DNA from 3 places in the Sporosarcina soli genome. Region 2 is predicted to be linked to each of the others. Evidence: riboswitches for the same ligand, from Rfam matches in the RefSeq annotation. Region 2 holds a riboswitch; each other region holds the start of a gene.
The links. A riboswitch is a leader RNA that binds a small molecule or an ion and turns the genes downstream of it on or off. The one in region 2 is predicted to bind S-adenosylmethionine.
Positions count from the first base shown of each region.

Region 1: another riboswitch for S-adenosylmethionine. It lies ahead of ACFPRA_RS23300 (methionine biosynthesis PLP-dependent protein); the one in region 2 lies ahead of ACFPRA_RS21140 (bifunctional homocysteine S-methyltransferase/methylenetetrahydrofolate reductase).
Region 3: another riboswitch for S-adenosylmethionine. It lies ahead of ACFPRA_RS11515 (O-acetylhomoserine aminocarboxypropyltransferase/cysteine synthase family protein); the one in region 2 lies ahead of ACFPRA_RS21140 (bifunctional homocysteine S-methyltransferase/methylenetetrahydrofolate reductase).

Region 1 is NZ_JBHSNO010000018.1:33,246-37,451, reverse strand. It holds gene metC (cystathionine beta-lyase) at 1-907, opposite strand, end outside; gene ACFPRA_RS23300 (methionine biosynthesis PLP-dependent protein) at 904-2,028, opposite strand; SAM riboswitch class I at 2,226-2,332, opposite strand; gene ACFPRA_RS23295 (ABC transporter permease) at 2,414-3,169, opposite strand; gene ACFPRA_RS23290 (ABC transporter ATP-binding protein) at 3,166-3,897, opposite strand; gene ACFPRA_RS23285 (MATE family efflux transporter) at 4,045-4,206, shown strand, end outside.
Region 2 is NZ_JBHSNO010000016.1:91,276-95,481, reverse strand. It holds gene ACFPRA_RS21140 (bifunctional homocysteine S-methyltransferase/methylenetetrahydrofolate reductase) at 1-1,659, opposite strand, end outside; SAM riboswitch class I at 1,746-1,856, opposite strand; gene ACFPRA_RS21135 (MurR/RpiR family transcriptional regulator) at 2,091-2,951, shown strand; gene ACFPRA_RS21130 (M20 peptidase aminoacylase family protein) at 2,948-4,093, shown strand; gene ACFPRA_RS21125 (GNAT family N-acetyltransferase) at 4,090-4,206, shown strand, end outside.
Region 3 is NZ_JBHSNO010000005.1:1,571,381-1,575,586, reverse strand. It holds gene ACFPRA_RS11525 (YitT family protein) at 1-472, shown strand, start outside; gene ACFPRA_RS11520 (glycerol-3-phosphate acyltransferase) at 562-1,197, opposite strand; SAM riboswitch class I at 1,338-1,452, shown strand; gene ACFPRA_RS11515 (O-acetylhomoserine aminocarboxypropyltransferase/cysteine synthase family protein) at 1,569-2,858, shown strand; gene ACFPRA_RS11510 (homoserine dehydrogenase) at 2,921-3,907, shown strand; gene ACFPRA_RS11505 (amino acid permease) at 3,999-4,206, opposite strand, start outside.

The DNA.
Region 1 (4,206 bases), on a different contig from region 2:
CCGCTCCTGGGCTAGTCGATTGTTTTGCATGAATTGCATGCCCCGGATGACTCGCCAATCCTGGATAAAAGACTTCTTCCACTAGCGGGTGACTATCCAAATAGGAAGTGATTTTTTGCGCTGCCTCGGTTGATTGGACCAAACGGGCACCCATCGTTTTTATCCCTTGAATCAATGTATAGGAATCTTGTGCACCTAAAATAGCTCCGAACGAGTTTTGGATAAATGCTAAACGATTGCCAAGTTCTTCGTCCTTTGTCACTGCGAGTCCTGCGATAATATCACTATGTCCAGATAAAAATTTCGTGGCGCTATGTAGCACGACGTCGACACCAAGATCAAGTGGACGTTGGTATAGTGGCGTCATGAATGTATTATCAAGGAATGTTAGACAGTCATTTGCTTTTGCTAATTCAACGATCTGCTCAATGTCGGTAATGCCTAACAGCGGATTTGCAGGTGTCTCGATGTAAAGTAATTTTGTATTTGGCTGGATCGCTATCGCGACATCCTTCGCATTTGTGAAATCGGCAAATGTATGTGTAATGCCAAATTTCGTCAACACTTGGGTGACAAAACGGTACGTCCCTCCGTAAACATCTTCCGTAATGACGATGTGATCGCCTGAAGAAAGCAACATGAATGCGGAAGAGATGGCGGCAATGCCGGAAGCGAATGCCAGTCCTCTTGCTCCGCCTTCCAATGCCGCAATCGATTTTTCCAATGCATCCCGTGTCGGGTTGCCCGAGCGACTGTAGTCATATGGACCGAAATCGTCAAAGCTTTCCTGATGGAATGTCGAAGACAAGTAAATCGGGACGTTGACGACCCCTGTCTTTTGTTCGAAATCTCCGCGCGTAGATGCGTGGATAAGTGTCGTTTCTAACCGTTCTTCACGTGAACTCATCGCTGTTGCACCTCAACTTTTGGTAATTTCGCGAAAACTTGTTTCAAATCGGCAATGATATCTTCTGCTTCCTCGACGCCGACTGAGAAACGTAAAAGTCGATCGCAAACACCGCGTTGGATTCGTACTTCGCGCGGGATGTCCGCATGGGTTTGCGTTGCCGGATAGGTGATGAAGCTCTCTGTACCGCCAAGACTTTCCGCGAATGTAATGAGTTGCAAGTTTTGAAGGAAAGGATCTACCCATTCACTTTCCTGTAATCGGAAGGAGAGCATACCGCCTTTTCCAGGATAGAGAACATCTTGCACAAGTGGTTCGTTTTTCAAATAGTCCGCGACGAGTTTAGCATTTGCCTCATGTTGTTTCATACGCAGATGCAAGGTTTTCAATCCACGAATAATGAGCCAGGAATCGAAAGGTGAAAGAACCGCTCCGATTGCATTATGGTTGGCACCTAGTTGCTCGCAAAGTTTTTCGCCTTTGGCAACAACGAGTCCGGCTAATACATCATTATGCCCTCCGATATATTTCGTCGCACTATGGAGCACGATATCAGCACCAAGTTCAATCGGACGCTGTAAATAAGGGGTTAAAAATGTATTGTCGACGATGAGCAATAAATCATGCTTACGTGCAAGTTTTGCGTACTGTTCGATGTCCGTTTCCTGCATGAGCGGATTGGTCGGTGTTTCGATGAAAAGAGCCTTCGTGTTTGCTGTAATTAGTTTTTCGGTCTCTTGCACATCTGTAAAATCAGTGTAAGTGGTTGAGATAGAATAGATGTCTGCATACTGTTCGAGTAAGCGGTAAGTACCACCGTAAATATCCTCCGGTCCGATGATTTCATCACCTGAGCGGAACAAGGACAACACCAGCTGAATCGCTGCCATGCCGGAAGCGCAAGCATATCCTTGGTCTCCACTTTCCAAGTCGGCGATGCCTTCTTCCAAAAGGGCCCGTGTTGGGTTTTTTGTACGTGTATAGTCATAGCCGGTAGACTGGCCGAGTCCGTCATGTTTATAAGCGGTAGAGAAATAGATTGGCGGGTTCACTGCACCGGTTTTTGCATCACTTTGATTGCCGAGCTGTACAAAACGTGTTTCTAAACTTTTTTTTGTCATTGTTGTCATCCTTTGCATATGTAATCAATTACGCCTTGGCGTAATTGCGTCCAGATTATGAATTGAGCAAAGCTCAATTAACTCCTTTCAAAATCTGTGACATCCGCCGGAGGCTGTCCCATTACTCAACTGAGTAATAGGGCAAAAAGAAGACCCTCTTCTAGAGAAGAGGGTCTTCAAAAAATTTGAAGTCAATCTTCTCATCTTCTAGACAATGGCTGTCTATTGGAATTAGCACCATACCTTTGTGCGGCTGGTTGCTGAGACATCAACGGGCCAATCCCTCCGTCTCTCTTGATAAGAATAAAAATATAAAGTTGTTTGAAAAGATTAATTTATCATACTCTAACATGAATAGAAAAATAATACAAGAGTCGAAATTGAATTACTTTTTGTCCCGTAGCAATTGCATGCGTTCGTTGAACAGACTTGGATACGATAAAAAGCCGAGGAGGATACTCGTGACGGCAGCGGTCGTTAACAACAGGAAGATGATCATCAACTGGAATTGGACTGCTTGCATCGGGTCTGCGCCGGCGATGATTTGTCCACTCATCATGCCGGGCAATTGTACGAGTCCAATCGTCTTCTGACTTTCGATCGTTGGAATCATACTTGCCTTGATGGAGCTGAGCAATTGTTTACGGATGGCTTGTTTGGGCGTGCCACCGAGAGAAAGAATCAGCTCGGTTTCGTCGCGATGCGCTTCCACTTCCGCTGAAAACCGATTCAGAAATAAAATTGCTAATACCATAGAGTTTCCGATAAGCATGCCGCTGATGGAAATGATGTATTGTGCGGTCGGCGGAACAATCCGGAATCCTAACAAAATACTTTGTGTCAACACTTCAATGACAATGAGCGTTACAGCAATTTTCCATGTGATCCCTTTGATTGCTTGGCCTTTTTTACGTGCATTTTGCGTTGCGGCTACAATCATAAGTGCTACCATCAGCAAGATGTACAGCAAGTTCTCTGAATCAAAGACGAATTTCAAAATAAAACCGACAGCCAATAATTGAAGAATGGAACGGACTGTCGCGATCATCGTATCTTTTTCCAACCCTAAACGGAGTGTTTTGGATAACAGTAAAGGGATGACGACGAAAATAAGTGTGATGGCAAGCGTGGTATAACTCATCTGTAATCCCCCTGTACAAATTGCTTCACCAATGGATTCATCGGTGAGTTCAAAAGCTCGCTGTCTCCGGTCTCCATCACTTTGCCACCCATCAGCACCCATGTGAAATCACCAATTGAAATGGCCTGCTCTAGATTATGCGTAATCCAGATAATGGTCGTGCCGTATTGACGGTTCATAGTGACGATCAATTGCTCGATGTCATGTAATGAATTCCGGTCCAAGGCGGATGTGATTTCATCCAATAATAAGATTTCTGAACGATTGATAAGCGTTCGGGCGATGGATACTTTTTGCCGTTGTCCCCCGGAGAGATCGTCCGTTTTCCGATGTAAGAAGGTTGAATCTAACCCGACATCATCCAGTAGCTGGAGGGCATCCTGCTCTTCCAGTTGCCTGCCTTGCAGTTCGAGCGGCAACGCCAAATTTTGAAAAACGCTCCCTTTGACCATGGGGGCGCTTTGAAGTGCGATACCGACATGGCGGCGTAATTCGACCGGGTTATAGGTGGAAATTGGTTTATTATGTATGAAAATAGTCCCCGATGTAGGGGAAATCAATCCGTTGCACAGTTTCAGCAAAGTTGTCTTTCCGGAGCCGGAAGGACCGACAAGCGTAGTAATTTTTCCTTTTGGAAAGGAACCGGTAATGCCTTTTAAAATAGGGACGTCATCAATAGAATAATCGACGTTTTGAAAATGAAGGGCAGCTTCAGTGAATTGTGACATATAATCCGCTCCTAAATCGAGTGAGTTTGTAAGATTGAAATCCGTTGTACGATATCCTAACTATATCTATTTTCACAAAAAAAGAAACCCGTCGCGAACTTTGTTAAACTAGAGGTTCAATCGTATAGATAGACATGGGGGAGTGGTATGGCAAAACAACATGATTTTACAGAGGGAAATATTGTAAAACAACTCTTTTTCTTCTCTGCACCGATACTCATTACAAATTTACTGCAAGTTTCTTATCAATTTATCGATAGTCTTTGGGTCGGCAATCTGATCGGTGCGGATGCATTGGGGGCTGTCGCT
Region 2 (4,206 bases):
ATGTTTGCGCATGCGCTCAAGTACTTCATCAGATAATTTGATACCCGGCACTTCATGGTGTAAAAATTCAGCATTTCGGATATTCGTCAAAGGCATAATCCCTATGTAAATCGGTGTCTCTATATGCTTTGTCGCTTCATGGATTTCGATAATTTTTTCTTTTGAATAGACAGGCTGGGTAATAAAATAATCTGCGCCGCACTCGATTTTTTTCTCCAGCCTTTTGACAGCACGCTCTATGACACGAACGTTTGGATTAAATGCCGCTGCAACGGAGAAATTGGCTTTCTTTTGCAGCGGTTTCCCGGAAAAGGAAATGCCTTCATTCAATTGTTTAATCAGTTGAAGTAATTCTAAGCTTGATACATCGTAAACACTCGCTGCTCCAGGGAAGTCTCCCACTTTAGTCGGATCGCCGGTGATGGCGAGTATATCGTGAATACCCAGCGCATCGAGTCCCATTAAGTGGGATTGAAGACCGATCAAATTTCGATCGCGACATGTAATATGGACAAGGGGACGGACGTTGTTTGCATGCTTTAAAATAGAACCCATTGCCGTATTACAAATACGCGGAGAAGCGAGTGAATTATCTGCCATTGTCACTGCATCAGCACCGGCTTGGTACAGTACATCCGCGCCTTCTAAAAATTTCTGTGTGTTGAGATGGCGAGGAGTGTCCAGTTCAACGATAATGGAACGTTCTCTTTTGACTTTTTCATGTAAAGGTTCATTTTTTCTTGGATCGGCCTCTTGAATGACAATCGGTTTCGGCACTTTCACTATCTTATTGACGATTGGTGGTAAATCCGCAATCCGTTGCTTGACGGCTTTGATATGTTTTGGTGTCGTGCCACAGCATCCGCCGATCAAACGTACACCTTCATCGCGGAGCAAGACCGCCGCGCGTCCAAAATAATCTGCTTCGTCGACATAGACAATCCGTCCATCTTCGATATCAAGAAGACTGGCGTTTGGCGCTGCCGATAAAAAAGCAGTTTTAGGAGGCGTCACACCTTCGAAAGCTTGTATTGTATGGTGTGGTCCGAGTCGACAGTTGACGCCGACGACATCCGCACCTGTCGCTTCAAGTTGGTGCAAGGCATCGTTAAGTGATATACCATTTTGTAAGACGCCGGGTTCATGCATCGATACTTGTGCGATAATAGGTGTATCAGTCAGTCTCCTTAAATGAGTAACGACGGAAGATAATTCTTCAAAATCATAATAGGTTTCAAGTAAAAGTCCATCTGGATTTCCAGCTAATAGGACTTCCGCTTGTTCCTGGACAAACCTTATAATCTCATCCAATGAAGCATCACTTTTTCGAATCCCGCGAATCCCGCCAATTGTCCCCAATACAAATTGACCACCTGGTGCGGCTGCCCGCTTGGCAATTTGAATGGCTGCCTCATTGAAATCTTTTACCCGATCTTCCAGTCCGTAGCGAGCAAGTTTAATCGCGTTGGCACTGTATGTATTCGTTTGAATGATATCCGTACCAGCCGAGATGTACTCTTGGTGTATTTTCTCGATGATATCCGGTTTTTCAACATTAAGCTCTTCATAGCAAAAATCGATACCATATGAATAGAGCATCGTACCCATAGCACCATCGGCAGTGAGTACATTCGTTTTGAGTGTATCTAGCAAGTTCATCGTTATTCTTATCCTTTCATTATTAAAAAGTAAAAAATAAAAAAGCCTTCTAGAAAGAAGGCTTTTCGACATTATGCATTCGCACCTTCTTATCTTCGGGATCAAAAAAGTCATGATCCTGCTGGAATTAGCACCTTACCTTTCGGCTGGTTGCTGAAGCGTCATAGGGCCAGTCCCTCGGCTTCTCTTGATAAGACATAATATTTAGTTTTGGGAATAATTTTAATTATCATAACAGGGGGATTGGTAAACGTCAAGCCCTCCTTATACTAGGGCCAGTTGGTTTCTGATACTGTAACAATTTCGCAAGAAGGTTCAGAAAATAGGTTGTACTCTGCAAACTTTTATGTTAGAATAATTTTCAATCAATTATGAAGTTTTAACTTCATTTGTCGGAATAAAAATGCTTATACTTCAAATGGTGATCAATGATGAAATTAAAAGAGCTCGTGCATGAGCATTTCCATAACTTATCGAAAAGTCAAAAGAGAGTTGCCACTTATGTGTTGGATCATCCCCGAAATGTCGCGGTGTCTTCGGCACAGGAAATTGGCGCGATGATCGGAGTAAGTGAGACGACGGTCATCCGCTTTTGCTATAGTCTCGGGCTTTCCGGTTATTCTGAACTGCAAAAGACCACGCGGGAACAGTTGCTCTTTCAAGAAAGCAGTTTGCACACTTATCAGCAATCCAAGCTTGAGTTGGAACAAGCGCCTCATTTTTATGAACAGGTGATGGAACAGGACTGTCGTACAATCCAGGAAACGATTAAGCAGATCAATGAGACGGATTATGAAACGGCGATCGACCAACTTTCAAAAGCGCAAACGGTATATATATTGGGGCTTCGTTCTTCCCATGCCGCGGCTAGTTGGCTTTCCTATTCGCTTGGGCTGGTCAGGCCTGACGTCCGACTCATCCGCACTGAAGCAGAAGATGTCATTCGAACGTTAAGTGCGATGAATGATCAATCCGTTTTAGTCGCTATTTCTTTTCACCGGTATTTAAAAGAAACAATCCGCATCGCTGAATTGGCCCGTGATCAGCAAGCCTATGTCATCGCGATAACAGATTCGTTGTTAGCGCCCATCCAAGCGCATAGTGATGTACTGTTTCCCATTTACTCACCGAATAAATCCACACTTGATGCGACGACTTCTTTGTTTTCGTTTATGAATGCGCTGGTTGCCGGTGTGTCTGTGAAAGAAAAGGAGCACTTCGAAAAAAGTCAACAAACCTATCAATCATTGAATAGCGATTTTTTATTTGTGGAAGGGGCGGAGAAACAATGAAAACGGTATTGCAAGAGCTGAAACCGATTGTTGAGGAGGTGTTCGCGCATTTACACGCTCACCCCGAAATCAGTTGGAAGGAAGTCGAAACAACGAAGTATTTACAACAACTCATCGAGAATGAAGGATTCGAGGTCTCGACATTTGATGATTCAACAGGGCTTGTTGTAACTGCGGGAGCTGGAGACTATTGCGTTGGTCTCCGTACGGATATCGATGCACTTTGGCAGGAAGTCGACGGCGTGTACCAAGCGAATCATTCATGCGGACATGATGCGCATATGACGATGGCAGTCGGGACATTACTCGCACTGAAGAAGCTGGGCTATCCGAAGAACGGTCGACTGAAAGTGCTCTTCCAACCCGCCGAGGAAAAAGGGACGGGGGCATTGTCGTTTGTCGACAAAGGACTAGTCGATGACGTCGATTACTTGTATGGCGTCCACCTTCGCCCAATCCAGGAACTCGGCCTTGGTTACTCGGCACCGGCGATCATGCATGGCGCGGCGAAAATGTTGAAAGGGACCATAAGCGGCACCGACACGCACGGGGCTAGGCCGCACCTCGGACAAAACGCCATTGAAGTGATGGCTTTGCTCGTACAGGCGATCCGCTCCATCCATGTCGACCCGATGGTGCCCCATTCGGCGAAAATGACGATGTTCCAAGCTGGCGGTGAATCAGCCAACATCATCCCAGGAAATGGCGTCTTCAGCATTGATATGCGCGCGCAAACGAATGCGGTCATGGACAAGCTGTTTGATCAAGTACAAACTGCAATTGAATCGGTTGCTAAGATGACTGGTGTGGAGATTCACTATGAATTTCTCGCTGAAATTGCCGCAGCAGAGGTGGATGAAACGGCCGTGGATATTATGGCACAAGCGATTTCTGAAACGGTAGGGGAATCTCATTTAGTCTCGCCGATTGTTACACCAGGCGGAGAGGATTTCCATTTTTACACATTGAAACGTCCTTCCGTAAAAGCGACGATGCTTGGACTCGGTTGTGACCTTGCACCCGGCCTCCATCATCCAAAGATGACATTCAACCAAGACAGTATTTTGACCGGCATTGAAATTCTAACACGGGCAGTGATCGAAACGTTTGAACGGTTAGAACAAAAGGAAGTGGCACAATGAATCGAACGATTACAACACGTAAACTGGAAACAATTGAAGAGATGCGTCTCGTCCAATCCCTTGAAACAACCGTATGGGGATCGGAACCGATTCCGGTCCATCAAACCTATACG
Region 3 (4,206 bases), on a different contig from region 2:
TGTAGGCGGTACAACCGCTGGCTCTGCCATTCTTGCCAGTATTGCAAATAAGTATCTAGGTTGGAATATCAGTTATGCTTTGCTGTTTTTCGATTTAATTGTCGTTTTCGCTTCTTATTTTATAATTGGTGCCGAAAAACTGATGCTGACGATTATTATGCTCTATATCGGTACAAAAGTCATGGAGTTCATCATTGAAGGGTTGAACTCAAGAAAGGCTGTAACGATCATTTCAAACAATGCAGATCAAATCGCCAAGCAAGTCAATGAGGTAATGGGCAGGGGCGTGACAGTCTATTCTGGTCATGGTTATTATACGAAAGAAGAAAAGGACATCCTTTATATCGTAATTAGTAACCGTGAAGTAGTGAAGTTAAAGAAAATCGTGAAGGCCGCAGATCAGAGCGCCTTTATCGCCATTCATGATGTCCGGGATGTCTTTGGTGAAGGCTTTATGAAGATTGCGAATTGATAAGGTGAGACGAATGCTCCGCATTCAGGCCAAAACCATTTGCTGAATGAAGATAAAAGAAAGACTGAGATCTTCCAACTTGAAGTTTCTCAGTCTTTTTTGGCATTCTTTTTAAAAATTGCTGAAATCCGTTTCTCAGTGCCTGCTTTCATCCGGCTGAAATTCTCGAGATGTTTCCAAATGGCCATGCCGAACAGTAAGGCCGCGATGATGAGTGGCCAATAGCCTTCCGTCCACAGCGCTTTGGCAATGAGTGTAATATACAGCATCAATACACCGACAACGAGAAAATCGGTTGTCAGTGCGACGATGACGAACAATAGGAACCCCGCAAGACCGAGCCGCCAATCGAGTGTGAGCAGCACCCCGATGATGGTGGCAGTTCCCTTTCCTCCGTTGAAATGCATATGGAAAGGGAAATTATGGCCAATCACTACTGCCGCACCGACAATGAATAACAACAAAGTGACCGTATCTTCCGGCCAACCCGCTTGGTGGGCAAAATAGCGGACAAGCAATATCGCGACTGCCCCTTTTCCAATGTCGATCGCCGCCACCAATGCCCCCATTTTTTTCCCGAGGACAATCGTCGCATTGGAAGCTCCCGCATTTTTTACCCCGGTTACTTTCAAGTCTACCCCGGATATTTTCTGGGCAATTACGGAACCGTGCAGGCATCCGATTGCATATCCCATCAGGAGAACTCCTATAATCCATACTTCCATTTTACTTCCCCCAATCAACCATACGAACAGTATATCATTCTATAAAATCAAATTTAAAAATATTTTAAATTAGTTGCTTGACAATTCTATGAAATTACTCGTATACTTATTTCACAAGATGGAAAATTAAATTAATTAAACTCTTATCAAGAGCGGCGGAGGGAATAGGCCCTGCGATGCCCGGCAACCGGCAAGCGACCAACTTGCAAAGGTGCTACTTCCTACAGAACCGTTAAACGTTCTGAAAGATAAGGGGAGGAATAAGCGAAAGCATAACCCTCTTCTTAGGCGAAGGGGGTTATTTTTTACATCCATAACCCCTAAAACAACTATGTATTATAGGTATTAAAAAACTTCAGGAGGTAATTACAATGACAAAACTTCAACCCGAAACACTACTACTACATGGCGGCCAAGAGCCAGATCCTGTAACAGGATCGCGCGCATTACCGATTCATCGTACGACTTCTTTCGTTTTCCCTGACACGGAGCATGCACAAAATGTATTCGGTCTGAAGGTAGCTGGAAATATCTATACACGTATTACGAATCCGACAACCGGTGCTTTTGAAGAACGTATTGCACTTCTTGAAGGTGGAACTGCTGCAGTCGCTCTTTCATCAGGGATGGCGGCGATTGCATTCTCCATTCTAAACATTGCTGAAGCGGGGGATGAAATCATCGCTGCTGAAAATTTGTATGGCGGTACATATAATTTGTTCGCTGCTACACTTCCACGTTATGGCATTAATGTAAAATTTGTTGATGCGACAGATCCGGAAAACTTCCGAGCAGCGATTACCGATAAAACAAAAGCATTATTCGCGGAAACAATCGGCAACCCGAGCCTGCACGTATTGGACATCGAGGCGGTTGCAAAAGTTGCACATGACAACGAAATTCCATTGCTTGTAGACAGCACATTCTCAACACCGTACGGCACAAATCCGATTGAGTATGGAGCGGACGTCGTCATTCATTCAGCAACGAAATGGATCGGCGGACATGGAACTTCAATCGGCGGAGTTGTTGTCGATGCAGGGAAGTTCGACTGGACGAGAGGGAAATTCCCAGGCTTTACAGAGCCAGATGAGACATACAATGGCCTTCGTTACGGAATCGATACGGCTGCTGCTGCGTTCGCTACGAAACTGCGCGTTCAACTATTGCGTGACTTCGGTCCGTGCTTAAGCCCTGATAATGCGTTCAACTTCCTGCAAGGGCTTGAAACACTTCACCTGCGTGTTCCAAAACATAATGAGAACGCACTAAAAGTTGCACAATTCTTGAAAGATCACCCAGCTGTCGAATGGGTGAATTATATCGGTCTTGAGGATCATCCATCCCATCAAGATGCAAAGAAATACTTGAAAAATGGCTATGGTTCCATCGTGAACTTCGGCATTAAAGGTGGACGTGAAGCAGGTCGGAAAGTGATTGACAATATTACAATCTGGTCGCATGTGGCAAATGTCGGTGATGCGAAATCATTGATCATCCATCCGGCATCCACAACGCATCAGCAATTGAGCGCAGAGGATTTGAAAAAATCCGGTGTAACGGAAGAACTCATCAGATTATCAATCGGTCTTGAAGCACCTGAAGATATCATTGCAGACCTTGCGCAGGCAATTGAAAAGGCGGTACCGGTCAAAGCATAACGATTTGGAATGGAAATTTGAAAAACGGGACTCCTCATCGAGCAGTCCAGGGAGGTGGCGAAATGCCGACAATTAAAGTGGCTATACTCGGCTTCGGCACTGTAGGTGAAGGTATTTACAGGATTTTGCAAGAACGGAAAGAAGCGATTCAGAAAGAAACAGGCTATACGATTGACGTCCATTCGATCCTTGTCAGAAATAAGGGCAAAGTGCGTCTAACAATCCCTGGAACGAAGGTAACGGATGATGTGCAGGAAATCTTGTCAAACCCGGAAATCGATGTCGTCTTTGAAGCGATTGTCGGGGAAGAACCGGCATATACGTATCTTTCGGAGGCGATTGAAAAAGGTTGTCATGTCATTACGGCAAATAAGGCCATGTTTGCGAAGCATGGCCCGGCACTTTTGAAACATGCACAATTCCGGGATGTCAAAGTCTGTTACGAAGCAACGACAGCGGGGGGCGTTCCGATCATCCGAACGATTTCCAGCTTATTGCCCGCAGACCGTGTGAGAAGGATCCGTGGCGTCCTAAATGGAACATCCAATTTCATCCTGACAAAAATGCGGGAAGAAGGTATTTCATTCGAGGCGGCACTTCGCGAAGCACAAGCACGAGGGTTTGCAGAAGCGGACCCGACAGATGATGTTGGTGGGATGGACGCCTTCCGGAAATTGATGATTTTAAGCACGCTTGCGTTTGGCAAACAGCCCGATTGGCAAGACGTACCGATCGTTGGAATCGATCAATTGACGATTCCGGATATTGCGGACGCGTCGAAAGGGAACCTTCGTTATCGACATGTAGCAAATATTACGATAGAGGCGGACGGGACACTGCGCGGCAGCGTCGGCCCAGTACTGATTGAGCCGGGTCATCAGCTCTATGGAGTAGATGGGGTCGATAATGCAGTCATCGTAGATACGGAACATCTAGGTGCGTTGACGTTGATCGGTCCGGGAGCTGGCATGTATCCGACAGCCAGCGCGATGGTGGGAGATTTACTACAGATCATCGGCAAACGTGAAACAGTGGCCTTGACAAGCTGAAAAAGGGACTCCTCATTAATCATTTTTAATGAGGAGTCCCTTTTTAATTTTTCCTTTCATAGGAAATGATGAAGCTTTTGATTTAAGCATATTAGCGAATGGTTCTAGAGGATGATGATAAGATACCTTTTTGCAATTCGCTCATACCTTCTTTTTTACGAACGAAAATGAAATAAGAGGTAATGGTTAAACTCGCTATTAACAATGTGAGGATAGCCTGTATCCTTAATGACTCGATGATGAGCATGGCGATAAAGATTCCTGCAATACAGAGAATAGTTGCATACGTCAAGTAAGGA